2 regions of the Streptomyces sp. NPDC031365 genome follow, and region 2 is predicted to be linked to the other one. Evidence: riboswitches for the same ligand, from Rfam matches in the RefSeq annotation. Region 2 holds a riboswitch; the other holds the start of a gene.

Region 1 (5,533 bases), on a different contig from region 2:
TCGTCCGCGATCCGGCGGAACGCGGCGAAGTCCAGCTGACGCGGGTACGCCGACCAGCCGGCCACGATCAGCTTCGGTTTGTTCTCCTTGGCCAGCCGCTCGACCTCGGCCATGTCGACCTGGCCGTCGTCGCCGACGTGGTAGGCCACCACGTTGTAGAGCTTGCCGGAGAAGTTGATCTTCATGCCGTGGGTCAGGTGCCCGCCGTGCGCGAGGTTCAGACCCATGATCGTGTCACCGGGCTTGAGCAGCGCGAACATCGCGGCGGCGTTGGCCTGCGCACCCGAGTGCGGCTGCACGTTGGCGTGCTCGGCTCCGAAGAGCTCCTTGACCCGGTCGATCGCGATCTGCTCGATCACGTCGACGTGCTCGCAGCCGCCGTAGTAGCGGCGGCCGGGGTAGCCCTCGGCGTACTTGTTGGTGAGGACCGAGCCCTGGGCCTCCATGACCGCGACCGGGGCGAAGTTCTCCGAGGCGATCATCTCGAGGGTGGACTGCTGGCGGTGCAGCTCGGCGTCGACCGCGGCGGCCACCGCCGGGTCGAGCTCGTGCAGGGGCGTGTTCAGAACGGACATGCGGCTACAGACTCCTCAGCCGGCGATTTCGGCGTCGTACTCGGCGGCGGTCAGCAGGTCGGCCGGCTCGTCGGTGACGCGCACCTTGAACAGCCAACCACCCTCGAAGGGGGCGGAGTTCACCAGCGACGGGTCGTTCACGACATCCTCGTTGACCTCGGTGATCTCACCGCTGACCGGGGAGTACAGGTCGCTGACCGACTTGGTCGACTCCAGTTCGCCGCAGGTCTCGCCCGCGGTCACGCTGTCACCGACCTCGGGGAGCTGGACGAAGACCACGTCGCCGAGCGCGTTGGCCGCGTGCTCCGTGATACCGACCGTCGACACGCCGTCCTCGGCGGCCGTCAGCCACTCGTGCTCCTTGCTGTAACGCAGCTGCGTGGGGTTGCTCATGGCCTGAATTCTCCTGTACGGGGGACGGGGGATGGCTGAAGGGACTGCGGGCGACGCGGGTGGGTGGGGGACGACGCGCCCACCTCACGCGCGAAAGACGAAAAGAAGCGAGGACGCGAGGACGCGAGGAACCGTCCTACGACGGTGTCACTTCTGCCGCTTGTAGAACGGCAGCGCCACGACCTCGTAGGGCTCGTGGCTGCCCCGGATGTCCACGCCGACGCCCTCGGTGCCGGGCGCCGCGTGCGCCGGGTCGACGTACGCCATCGCGATCGGCTTGCCCAGCGTGGGGGAGGGGGCACCGGAGGTGACCTCGCCGACCACCTCGCCGCCGGCCACCACCGCGTACCCGGCGCGCGGCACCCGGCGGCCCTCGGCGACCAGGCCGACCAGGACACGGGGCGGCTCGGCGGCGGCGCGCTCGGCGGCCTGGGCCAGGGCGGCGCGGCCCACGAAGTCGCCCTCCTTCTCGAACTTCACCACCCGGCCAAAACCGGCGTCGAAGGGCGTCAGGGAGGTGCTCAGCTCGTTCCCGTACAGCGGCATGCCCGCCTCCAGGCGCAGCGTGTCCCGGCAGGACAGCCCGCACGGCACCAGGCCCGCGCCCTCACCGGCCTTGGTCAGCGCCTGCCACAGCTCGACCGCGTGCTCCGGCTTCACGAACAGCTCGAAGCCGTCCTCGCCGGTGTAACCGGTGCGGGCGACGAGTGCGGGGACACCGGCGACCGTGCCCGGCAGACCGGCGTAGTACTTCAGGCCGTCCAGGTCGGCGTCGGTGAGCGAAGCGAGGATGGCCTGGGACTCGGGGCCCTGCACGGCGAGCAGCGCGTACGCGTCGCGGTCGTCGCGGATCTCGGCATCGAAGCCGGCCGAGCGCTCGAGGAGGGCGTCGAGCACCGTCTGGGCGTTGGAGGCGTTGGCGACGACCATGTACTCCGACTCACCGAGCCGGTAGACGATCAGGTCGTCCAGGATGCCGCCGTCCTCGCGGCAGATCATGGTGTAGCGGGCGCGGCCGGGCTTGACGCCACTGATGTTGCCGACGAGGGCGTGGTCGAGGAGTGCGGCGGCGGCCGGGCCGGTGACCGCGATCTCGCCCATGTGCGAGAGGTCGAAGAGGCCGGCCTTCGTGCGTACGGCGTTGTGCTCGTCGCGCTCGGAGCCGTAGCGCAGGGGCATGTCCCAGCCGGCGAAGTCGGTCATCGTCGCGCCGAGCGAGCGATGCAGGGCATCGAGCGCGGTCCGGCGAGGTTCGGTACTGCTCATCGGTCGGTCTCCCAAAGACGATGGGGGAAGGCGAGGGCGTTCCTCCCCATCTGTCATCGGAACCTGAGAGGTTCGCCATGACCGCCCGCACGGGGAGGATCATGGTTTGCACCTTGGGTGGAGCCACTGGAGCACGGCTGCAGCGGCCCGCTTTTCAGATGTGCCTCGCCCGCGCGGTAACGGGGCCTGAGAGATTCAAGGGAGGGACTTGCTCCTTCGGCGCCCCGGCGGCAAACGGTGCCGGGGACTCTCCCGCGCGGATTCAAACGGCCGGTATGCAGTTGGCGCGCTCATCATTGCACGCATCGCGAGGGCGCGGCAGGGGGACCCTTCCCTGGGATGCACAGGTTGTACGGGCACGGTCACAGGGAGCTGTGACAGGCCTGTTTCAGGAAAGGCACGGAAACGAGAGGCACCTGGCATTACTTTCTCTTTACGCTCAGCGGGGACCCGGACTCGTGCCGGCCCCAGGGGAGGACCATCACGGTGAACAGGACCACGGCGTGCGCCACCACCACGGGCGTCGCGCTGCCCCCGCAGTCGGCCGCGCGGGCCCGCGGGGCGCTGCCGGCGCCCGTCGTCCGCGACCTGCGCGAGCGGGGCGGCCGCAGCCCACGCGCGCTGCTCTTCGGGCCCCGCGACCTCGTCGTGGTCACCGGACTGCCCGGCAGCGGCAAGTCCACACTGATGCGCCGCGCGGTGCGCGGTGCCCGCGTCGACTCCCAGGACAGCCGTGACCGCTGGGACCACCGCATGCCCCGCTTCCTCCCCTACGCCGTCTACCGCCCCCTGGTCCGCCTCGCCCACTACGCCGGTCTGCGCCGGTCGCTGCGCGCCGGTGGGGCGGTCGTCGTCCACGACTGCGGTACGCAGGCATGGGTGCGGCGCTGGCTCGCCCGCGAGGCCCGCCGCCGGGGGGCGAGCCTGCACCTGCTGCTGCTCGACGTCACCCCGCAGCAGGCCCTGGCCGGGCAGCGCGAGCGCGGACGCGGCGTCTCCCGGTACGCGTTCGGGCGCCACCGCGCGGCGAGCGACAGGCTGTTGCGCGCGGTGGAGCGCGGCCGGCTGCCCGCGGGCTGTGGTTCGGCGGTGCTGATCGACCGGGACGCGGCGAACGCGCTGCGCAGGATCGGCTTCGCGGACTGACCGGATAACCTTGCCGACCACAGCAGTGGTTCCAGGCAGGCGGTAGGCGAACGATGGACTTCCCGGCGGGTTTCCCGGCCCAGACGCACCCCCATCCGCACGGCGGATGGCCCGGCAACGAGCTGGAGGAGGTGCTTTCCGCGTCCCTCGGCGTTCCGTCGGCGGGCGCCAGGATCATGGAGGTGCTGGGCCGCAGCTTCGTCTGGGTCCCGCTGCCCAGCGGCGGCGGCCCGCACAGTGGCCCGCTGGACCTGCCCACCATGGAACTCGACGGGCAGGCCTACGTCCCCGTGTTCAGCTCCGAGGAACAGTTCCGCCAGGTCGTCGGCTCCCACCTGTCGTACACCATCGCGCCCGCCGTGGAGTTCGCCCGCGGTCTGCCACCGCAGGCCGGGATCGCGGTGAACCCCGGTGGCGTGGTCTCCGTCCCGCTGCCGCCGGCCGCCGTGGCCGAACTGTGCCGGGCCGGACACGGGCCGCTGGACGGCCCGGCGAGCGGCGGCCGGGTCCGGCTGTTCCAGCCCGACTGGCAGGACGACCCGGTTGACTTCCTGGCCGCGGCCTCGGAGGAGTTCGAGGCCATCGGCGTGGTGACGACCGCCCGCCGCTGCCTCGCCGCGATCGAGACGGCGGACCCGGTCCTCTTCGTCGGCGTGGAACTGGCCCACTGGGAGGGCGACGCCCGCACCCTCCCCCTGGACGCCCTGGGCCGGGCCCTGGGCCGCATGCCGGCCCCTTGGCCGGTCAACCTGATCGTCCTGGACATCGCCCAGGACCTGGTGGCCGACTGGATGCGCACCCACGTCAACCCCTTTTACCAGCGTCAGCGGTAACCCCCAGGTGCGCGGCGCTGAACCGACCCACGGCTCCGCCGCGCGGCCGCGACCAACCCCCCAGGGGCGCGGCGCTGAACCGACCTACGGCTCCGCCGCGCGGCCGCGACCAACCCCCCAGGGGCGCGGGGAACTGCGCGAACAACCCCAACGCACCGGCACCCGCCACACAACGCCACCACCCGAGCTCTCCCGCGCACAGCACACCTGCGGACCACCCGGTCCCGCACCCGGCACCGCACCCGGCACCGCACACCCGACCTCGCCTCACCGCCGGCGGCATAAGCTAGGTTCATCCGCTGGCGAGGTTGTACAAAGGGGCGATACAAAGTGAGCGCTGGCACCGCGGCGGCCGGGCAGGTCGAGCACATGCTGCGCCAGGTGACGCCCGGGCGTTACGACGCCTACGAGGCGTTGCTGCGCGCTCTCGCCACTCCTTCGTCCGGCCAGGTCTGGATGCTGCTGTGGCACGGCCAGGCCGGCTCCCCCGACGCCCAGTACGGGAACATGGAGGTCGACGGCTTCGGCTACGCGCCCTGCGTCACCTCCGCGCAGGAACTGTCGGCCAGCGGCTGGAACAGATCGTACGAGGTGATCGACGGCCTCGAAGCGGCCCGGGCGCTCTTCCCCGACCGCTACGGACTCTGGCTCAATCCGCACGCCCCGGGCGGCGGCGTCGGCATCCCCTGGCTGGACCTGCGCCGGATCGCCGGCGGTCTGGACCGCCAGCCCGCCGGACCGCTGAGGCTCTCCGAACCCGCCATCGAGATCCCGCAGTTCTACGCCCTCCTCGCGCAGAACGCCCACCGCACCCCGGCGGTCCGCGGACTGCGCCGCGCCTGGGTGCAGCCCGCCCTGGGTGCCCCGTACCTCGCCATCGGCCTGGACGTGTACGACGCCTCCCCGCCCGCCGTGGACGCGGTGCGCGCGATGATGCAGCAGTCCCTCGCCGCGGTCCCGGACGGACTGCCCGTGTCGACCGTCGCGATGTCCGACGAGCACGACCCGGTCGCGATGTGGCTGCGGGCCAACGCCCGGCCCTTCTACGACCGCGAGGCGCACGGCGCCGTTCAGCCCCCGGCCTCGGGCTACGGCTACCCGCCCGCGCACCACCGCTGACCGGGCCGTATCCGTGCTACCCCCGGCGCTGCCCACCGGCCGCGCTCCGGCTCGTGCTGACTCAGCGTCACCGTGTCCACCAGGTGGACACGTGGCCGAAGCGGCCCGGACCCCCGGTTCGGCCGGCGGTGATTTCGCGTCAGATTAATGGCCATGCGCGCTCAGCGATCACCCTTTAACCGCCTGTCACCTGCGGTTTCA
Region 2 (5,533 bases):
CTGGTCGATGCGGCGCACCGGCGGCCAGTACTTGTCGGCGGCGCTCACCCCGGCGGGGAAGACGGCCTCCTCGCGGTCGTACGCGTGCTCCCACTCCCCGCCGAGCGCGGCGGCGGTGTGCGGGGCGTTGCGGAGCGGGTTGTCGTCCGCGGGCCACTCGCCGGACCCGACCTTCTCGATCTCCGCACGGATCGCGATCATCGTCTCGCAGAACCGGTCGAGTTCGGTCAGGTCCTCGGACTCGGTGGGCTCGATCATCAGCGTGCCGGCCACGGGGAAGGACATCGTCGGCGCGTGGAAGCCGTAGTCGATCAGCCGCTTGGCCACGTCGTCCACGCTGACACCGGTCGCCTTGGTCAGCGGGCGCAGGTCGATGATGCACTCGTGTGCGACCAGCCCGCCGGGGCCGGTGTAGAGCACCGGGTAGTGCGGTTCGAGGCGCTTGGCGATGTAGTTGGCGCTGAGCACGGCCACCTGCGTGGCCCGCTTGAGGCCCTCGCCGCCCATGAGCCGGACGTACGCCCAGGAGATGGGCAGGATGCCCGCCGACCCCCACGGGGCCGCCGAGACGGGTCCGACGCCGGTCTCCGGGCCGGCCTCCGGCTGGAGCGGGTGGTTCGGCAGGTACGGCGCGAGGTGCGCCCGCACGCCGACCGGACCGACGCCGGGGCCGCCGCCGCCGTGCGGGATGCAGAAGGTCTTGTGCAGGTTGAGGTGCGAGACGTCGCCGCCGAAGTGGCCGGGCTTGGCCAGACCCACCAGGGCGTTGAGGTTGGCTCCGTCCACGTACACCTGTCCGCCGGCCTCGTGCACCTCGGCGCAGATGTCGGCGACGTGCTCCTCGAACACACCGTGCGTCGAGGGGTACGTGATCATCAGCACCGCCAGCTGGTCGCGGTACTGCGCCATCTTCGCCCGCAGGTCGTCGACGTCGACCTCGCCGTCGTCGGACGTGCCGACGACGACGACCTTCATGCCGGCCATCACGGCGCTGGCGGCGTTGGTGCCGTGCGCGGAGGACGGGATCAGGCAGATGGTGCGCTGATCGTCACCGTTGGCCCGGTGGTAGCCGCGTACGGCGAGCAGACCGGCCAGCTCGCCCTGCGAGCCGGCGTTGGGCTGGAGGGACACCTTGTCGTAGCCGGTGACCTCGGCCAGACGCTCCTCCAGCTCGTGGATGAGCGTCAGGTAGCCCTGCGCCTGCTCGGCGGGCACGAAGGGGTGCAGCTGCCCGAACTCGGGCCAGGTGACCGGCTCCATCTCGGTGGTCGCGTTGAGCTTCATGGTGCAGGAGCCCAGCGGGATCATGCCGCGGTCCAGCGCGTAGTCGCGGTCGGCGAGGCGGCGCAGATAGCGCAGCATCGCGGTCTCGGAGCGGTGCTGCTGGAAGACGGGGTGCGTCAGGTATTCGTCGTTGCGCAGCAGGGCGTCGGGCAGTGCGTCCCGAACGGCCGCGTCCAGGGCCTCGACGTCGCCCTCGACGCCGAAAGCGCTCCACACGGCGGTCAGCTGCGCCCGGGTGGTGGTTTCGTCGCAGGCGATCGAGACGTGGTCGGCGTCGACAAGACGCAGGTTGACGCCGTTGTCACGGGCGGCGGCGACGATCCCGGCGGCCCGCCCGGCGACGCGCACGGTCAGCGTGTCGAAGTAGGACCCGTGCACGATCTCGGCCCCGCCGGCCCGCAGCCCCTCGGCGAGGACGGTGGCGTACCGGTGCGTGCGCCGGGCGATGATCCTCAGGCCCTCGGGGCCGTGGTACACGGCGTACATCCCTGCCATGACGGCGAGCAGAACCTGGGCCGTGCAGATGTTGCTGGTGGCCTTCTCACGGCGGATGTGCTGCTCACGGGTCTGCAGAGCCAGGCGGTACGCCTTGTGTCCGTCCACGTCGACGGAGACGCCGACGAGCCGCCCGGGCAGGCTGCGTGCCATCTTGTCCTGCACGGCCATGTAACCGGCGTGCGGCCCGCCGAAGCCCATCGGCACGCCGAAGCGCTGGGTGGTGCCGACCGCGATGTCCGCGCCGAGTTCGCCGGGCGACTTCAGCAGGGTGAGGGCGAGCAGGTCGGCGGCGACGGTGACGAGTGCCCCGAGCGCGTGCGCCTGGTCGATCACCGGCTTGATGTCGCGCACCGCGCCGGAGGCGCCCGGGTACTGGATCAGTACGCCGTTGATCTCACGCTCGGCGAGCCCGGCGGGGATGCCGTCGCTCAGGTCGGCGACGACAACGTCGACGCCGGTCGGCTCGGCACGGGTCTCGATCACGGCGATGGTCTGCGGCAGGGCGTCCGCGTCGACCAGGAACAGGCCCTTCTTGTTCTTGCCCATGCGCCGCGACAGTGCCATCGCCTCGGCGGCGGCGGTGCCCTCGTCGAGCAGGGAGGCACCGGAGGTGGGCAGACCGGTGAGCTCGGCCACCACGGTCTGGAAGTTCAGCAGTGCCTCGAGCCGGCCCTGGGAGATCTCCGGCTGGTACGGCGTGTAGGCCGTGTACCACGCGGGGTTCTCCATCACGTTGCGCAGGATGACGGGCGGTGTGAAGGTGCCGTAGTACCCGAGCCCGATCATGGAGCCGAGCACCTGGTTGCGGTCGGCCAGCGAACGCAGCTCGGCCAGCACCTCGGCCTCGCTCCGCGCACCCGGCAGGTCCAGCGCTTCGGCGTTCTTGATCACATCCGGCACGGCGGCGGCCGTCAGCTCGTCGAGCGAGCCGTAGCCGACCTGGGCGAGCATCTTGGCCCGGGCCTCGTGGTCGGGGCCGATGTGGCGCTGCTCGAAGGGGATTCCCCGTTCGAGCTCGGAGAGCGGAGTGCGAGGGGCGGTCATTGAGGAGGCCTCCTGGTCTGACGACCTTCGAGGGGCACCACGGCACAGGTGCCCGGACGGCCTCCCCCTCTGTCATCTCAACCTGAGAGCTTCACCGGAACGCCCGGGGCGGTCCGGCTTTCACCGTCGGTGAGAGCGGAAGCCGTCGACACCCGCCCTGCTTTCCAGAGTGACCTCGTCCGTGCGGTACGTGTGCCTGAGAGATTCCGGGGAGGATTTGCTCCTTCGGCGCCTCCGATGGTGCCTGGAGGACTCTCCCGCACGGGGTCAGCAGCCGATTGCCAGCGTACCAGCGAGGACCGCACCGGGGCTTCGAGTGGCCGCACCGCCGATTGTGCCGTTTCGTGGTGCTTAGGGATGAGTTTGCGACCAGTGGAGGGCCCGTGCAGACCGACATCGATCCGCGCCATCTGATAGGCCGCAAGGCGTTCGACCGCAACGGAACCCGGATCGGCACGGTCGACGAGGTCTACCTCGACGACGCCACAGGCGTACCGGAGTGGGCGGCGATACGCACCGGCCTGTTCAGCAGGGACGCCTTCGTCCCGCTGGAGCCCAGCGAACTGATCGACGGCATCCTCCACGTGCCGTTCGAACGGACTCTGATCAAGGACGCACCCGACTTCGGCGTGGGCCGCCACCTCTCCCCCGAACAGGAGCTCCAGCTCTACCACCACTACGGTCTGGACATCGCCGCGCCTCCCCCGCTCCAGGACCGCGACTTCGGCAAACTCGCGGGCAAGGACAAGCCGGTCTGACCCTCCGGCTCCCCCCGCTCAGCTCTCCGCCCGCGCCCCGCCGGCCGCCGTCCTCTCGTCCTCCCCCGGTCTTCGTGGCACCAGCGGCAGCGGATCCGCCGGTTCCAGGGCCGGGTCGTCGGTGCGGAAGGTCTTCACCCGGCCCGGCTCCGAGTCGGGAGTCTCGAAGCGCACGGTGACCCGGCCCAGCCCGCTGCCCTGCACCCAGCCGTGCCCGTGCGCCGTGTGCCGTACGTCGTGCCCGGCCGGCCAGCGCCGCTCGGGAGGCGTCCGGCTCTCGGACGCGGGCGCGGCTTCGGGGTCCTCTGGGACGGGTTCCTCCTCGTCCACGCCCGCCGCCTGTGCGAACAGGTCCTCCTGCGTGTAGTCGGCCAGTCCGCTGACCCCCACCCCGAGCAGCCGCACACCGCCCGTGGTGTCGACCGAGTCCAGCAACCTCGCCGCGGCCTCCCGCACCACCGCCGGATCGTCCGTGGGTCCGCGCAGCGTCTCCGACCGGGTGAGGGTGGAGAAGTCGTACCTCCGCACCTTGAGGACGATGGTCCGCCCCGACAGTCCCGCTCCCCGCAGTCTGCGCACACACCGGTCGGCGAGCCGCCGGACCTCCAGGGCGACGCGCACCCGCTCGTGGATGTCCACGTCGTAGGTGTCCTCGACCGACACCGACTTGGTCTCCCGGTCGGCCACCACAGGCCGCTCGTCCCGCGCCAGCGCCATCGCGAACAGCGCGTGCCCGTGAGCCCTGCCCAGCAGCCGTACGAGCTCGTCCTCCCCCGCTTGGGCAAGCTCATCGACCGTGTGGATCCCGGCCCGGCGCAGATGATCACCGGTTGCCGGGCCCACGCCGGGCAGGGTCCGTACGGACAGCGGTCCCAGCAGCACCCGCTCCGTGCCCGGCTCGATCAGCACCAGCCCGTCCGGCTTCGCCTGCTCCGACGCGATCTTCGCCAGCATCTTGGAGGCGGCCAGCCCCACCGACCCGGTGAGTCCCGTGACCGCCCGTATGTCCGCGCGGAGCTTCACCCCGGCCAGGCGGGCCGACCCCTCGTCCCAGGCGGTGCCGCCGGCCTCCAGGTCCACGAACGCCTCGTCCAGGCTGAGCGGTTCCACCAGGGGGGACAGGGACCGCAGCAGTCCCATCACGTGCTCGCTGATCGACCGGTACAGGGCGAACCTCGGCACCAGATACGCGGCGTTCGGCGCGAGACGCCGGGCCTGCGCCATGGGCATCGCCGAATGGACGCCGAAGACCCGCGCCTCGTACGAGGCGGTGGCGACCACACCCCGCGGTCCCAGCCCACCCACGACCACGGCTTTCCCGCGCAGACTCGGCTTGGACGCCTGCTCCACCGAGGCGAAGAAGGCATCCATGTCGAGGTGGAGAATCGTGGGTGCGGATCTCACATCTCCGATGCTGCCCCACGCCACTGACATTGCCCTCTCCGGAGGGCCTCGGACTGCCCCAGAAGGCCCAGGACAGTCCTCAGACGGCCCTGTTCCGCCGCCGCGCCAGCTCGTCCATCGGATGGTGGCCGACCAGCGTCTCCCCCGTGTCGATGCGCTCACCGTGCAGCTGGGACAGCGCGCTCTCGACATCCCGCCACACCACGCCCACGGCGATACCGAAGACCCCCTGACCGCCCTGGAGCAGGGCGTGCACCTCGTCGGGCGAGGTGCACTCGTACACCGTGGCCCCATCGCTCATCAGCGTCATGCGCTCCAGGTCGCTGAAGCCACGCTCACGCAGGTGCTGTACGGCGGTGCGGATGTTCTGCAGGGAGACGCCCGTGTCCAGGAACCGCTTGACGATCTTCAGCACGACGACGTCACGGAAGCTGTACAGCCGTTGTGTGCCCGATCCCTGGGCCGGTCGCACGCTCGGCTCGACCAGTCCCGTGCGGGCCCAGTAGTCGAGCTGCCGGTAGGTGATACCGGCGGCGGCGCAGGCC

What was found. A riboswitch is a leader RNA that binds a small molecule or an ion and turns the genes downstream of it on or off. The one in region 2 is predicted to bind glycine.
Region 1: linked by a shared signal. The riboswitch ahead of gcvT (glycine cleavage system aminomethyltransferase GcvT) and the one ahead of gcvP (aminomethyl-transferring glycine dehydrogenase) in region 2 are both predicted to bind glycine.

What each region holds. Positions count from the first base shown of each region.
Region 1 is NZ_JBVIIM010000013.1:111,282-116,814, reverse strand. It holds gene glyA (serine hydroxymethyltransferase) at 1-575, opposite strand, end outside; gene gcvH (glycine cleavage system protein GcvH) at 591-968, opposite strand; gene gcvT (glycine cleavage system aminomethyltransferase GcvT) at 1,116-2,234, opposite strand; glycine riboswitch at 2,275-2,398, opposite strand; glycine riboswitch at 2,399-2,499, opposite strand; gene ACZ5C2_RS20620 (AAA family ATPase) at 2,721-3,380, shown strand; gene ACZ5C2_RS20615 (enhanced serine sensitivity protein SseB) at 3,434-4,213, shown strand; gene ACZ5C2_RS20610 (enhanced serine sensitivity protein SseB C-terminal domain-containing protein) at 4,583-5,332, shown strand.
Region 2 is NZ_JBVIIM010000043.1:33,163-38,695, forward strand. It holds gene gcvP (aminomethyl-transferring glycine dehydrogenase) at 1-2,826, opposite strand, end outside; glycine riboswitch at 3,001-3,096, opposite strand; gene ACZ5C2_RS36200 (PRC-barrel domain-containing protein) at 3,210-3,584, shown strand; gene ACZ5C2_RS36205 (DNA polymerase IV) at 3,603-4,988, opposite strand; gene ACZ5C2_RS36210 (MerR family transcriptional regulator) at 5,068-5,533, opposite strand, start outside.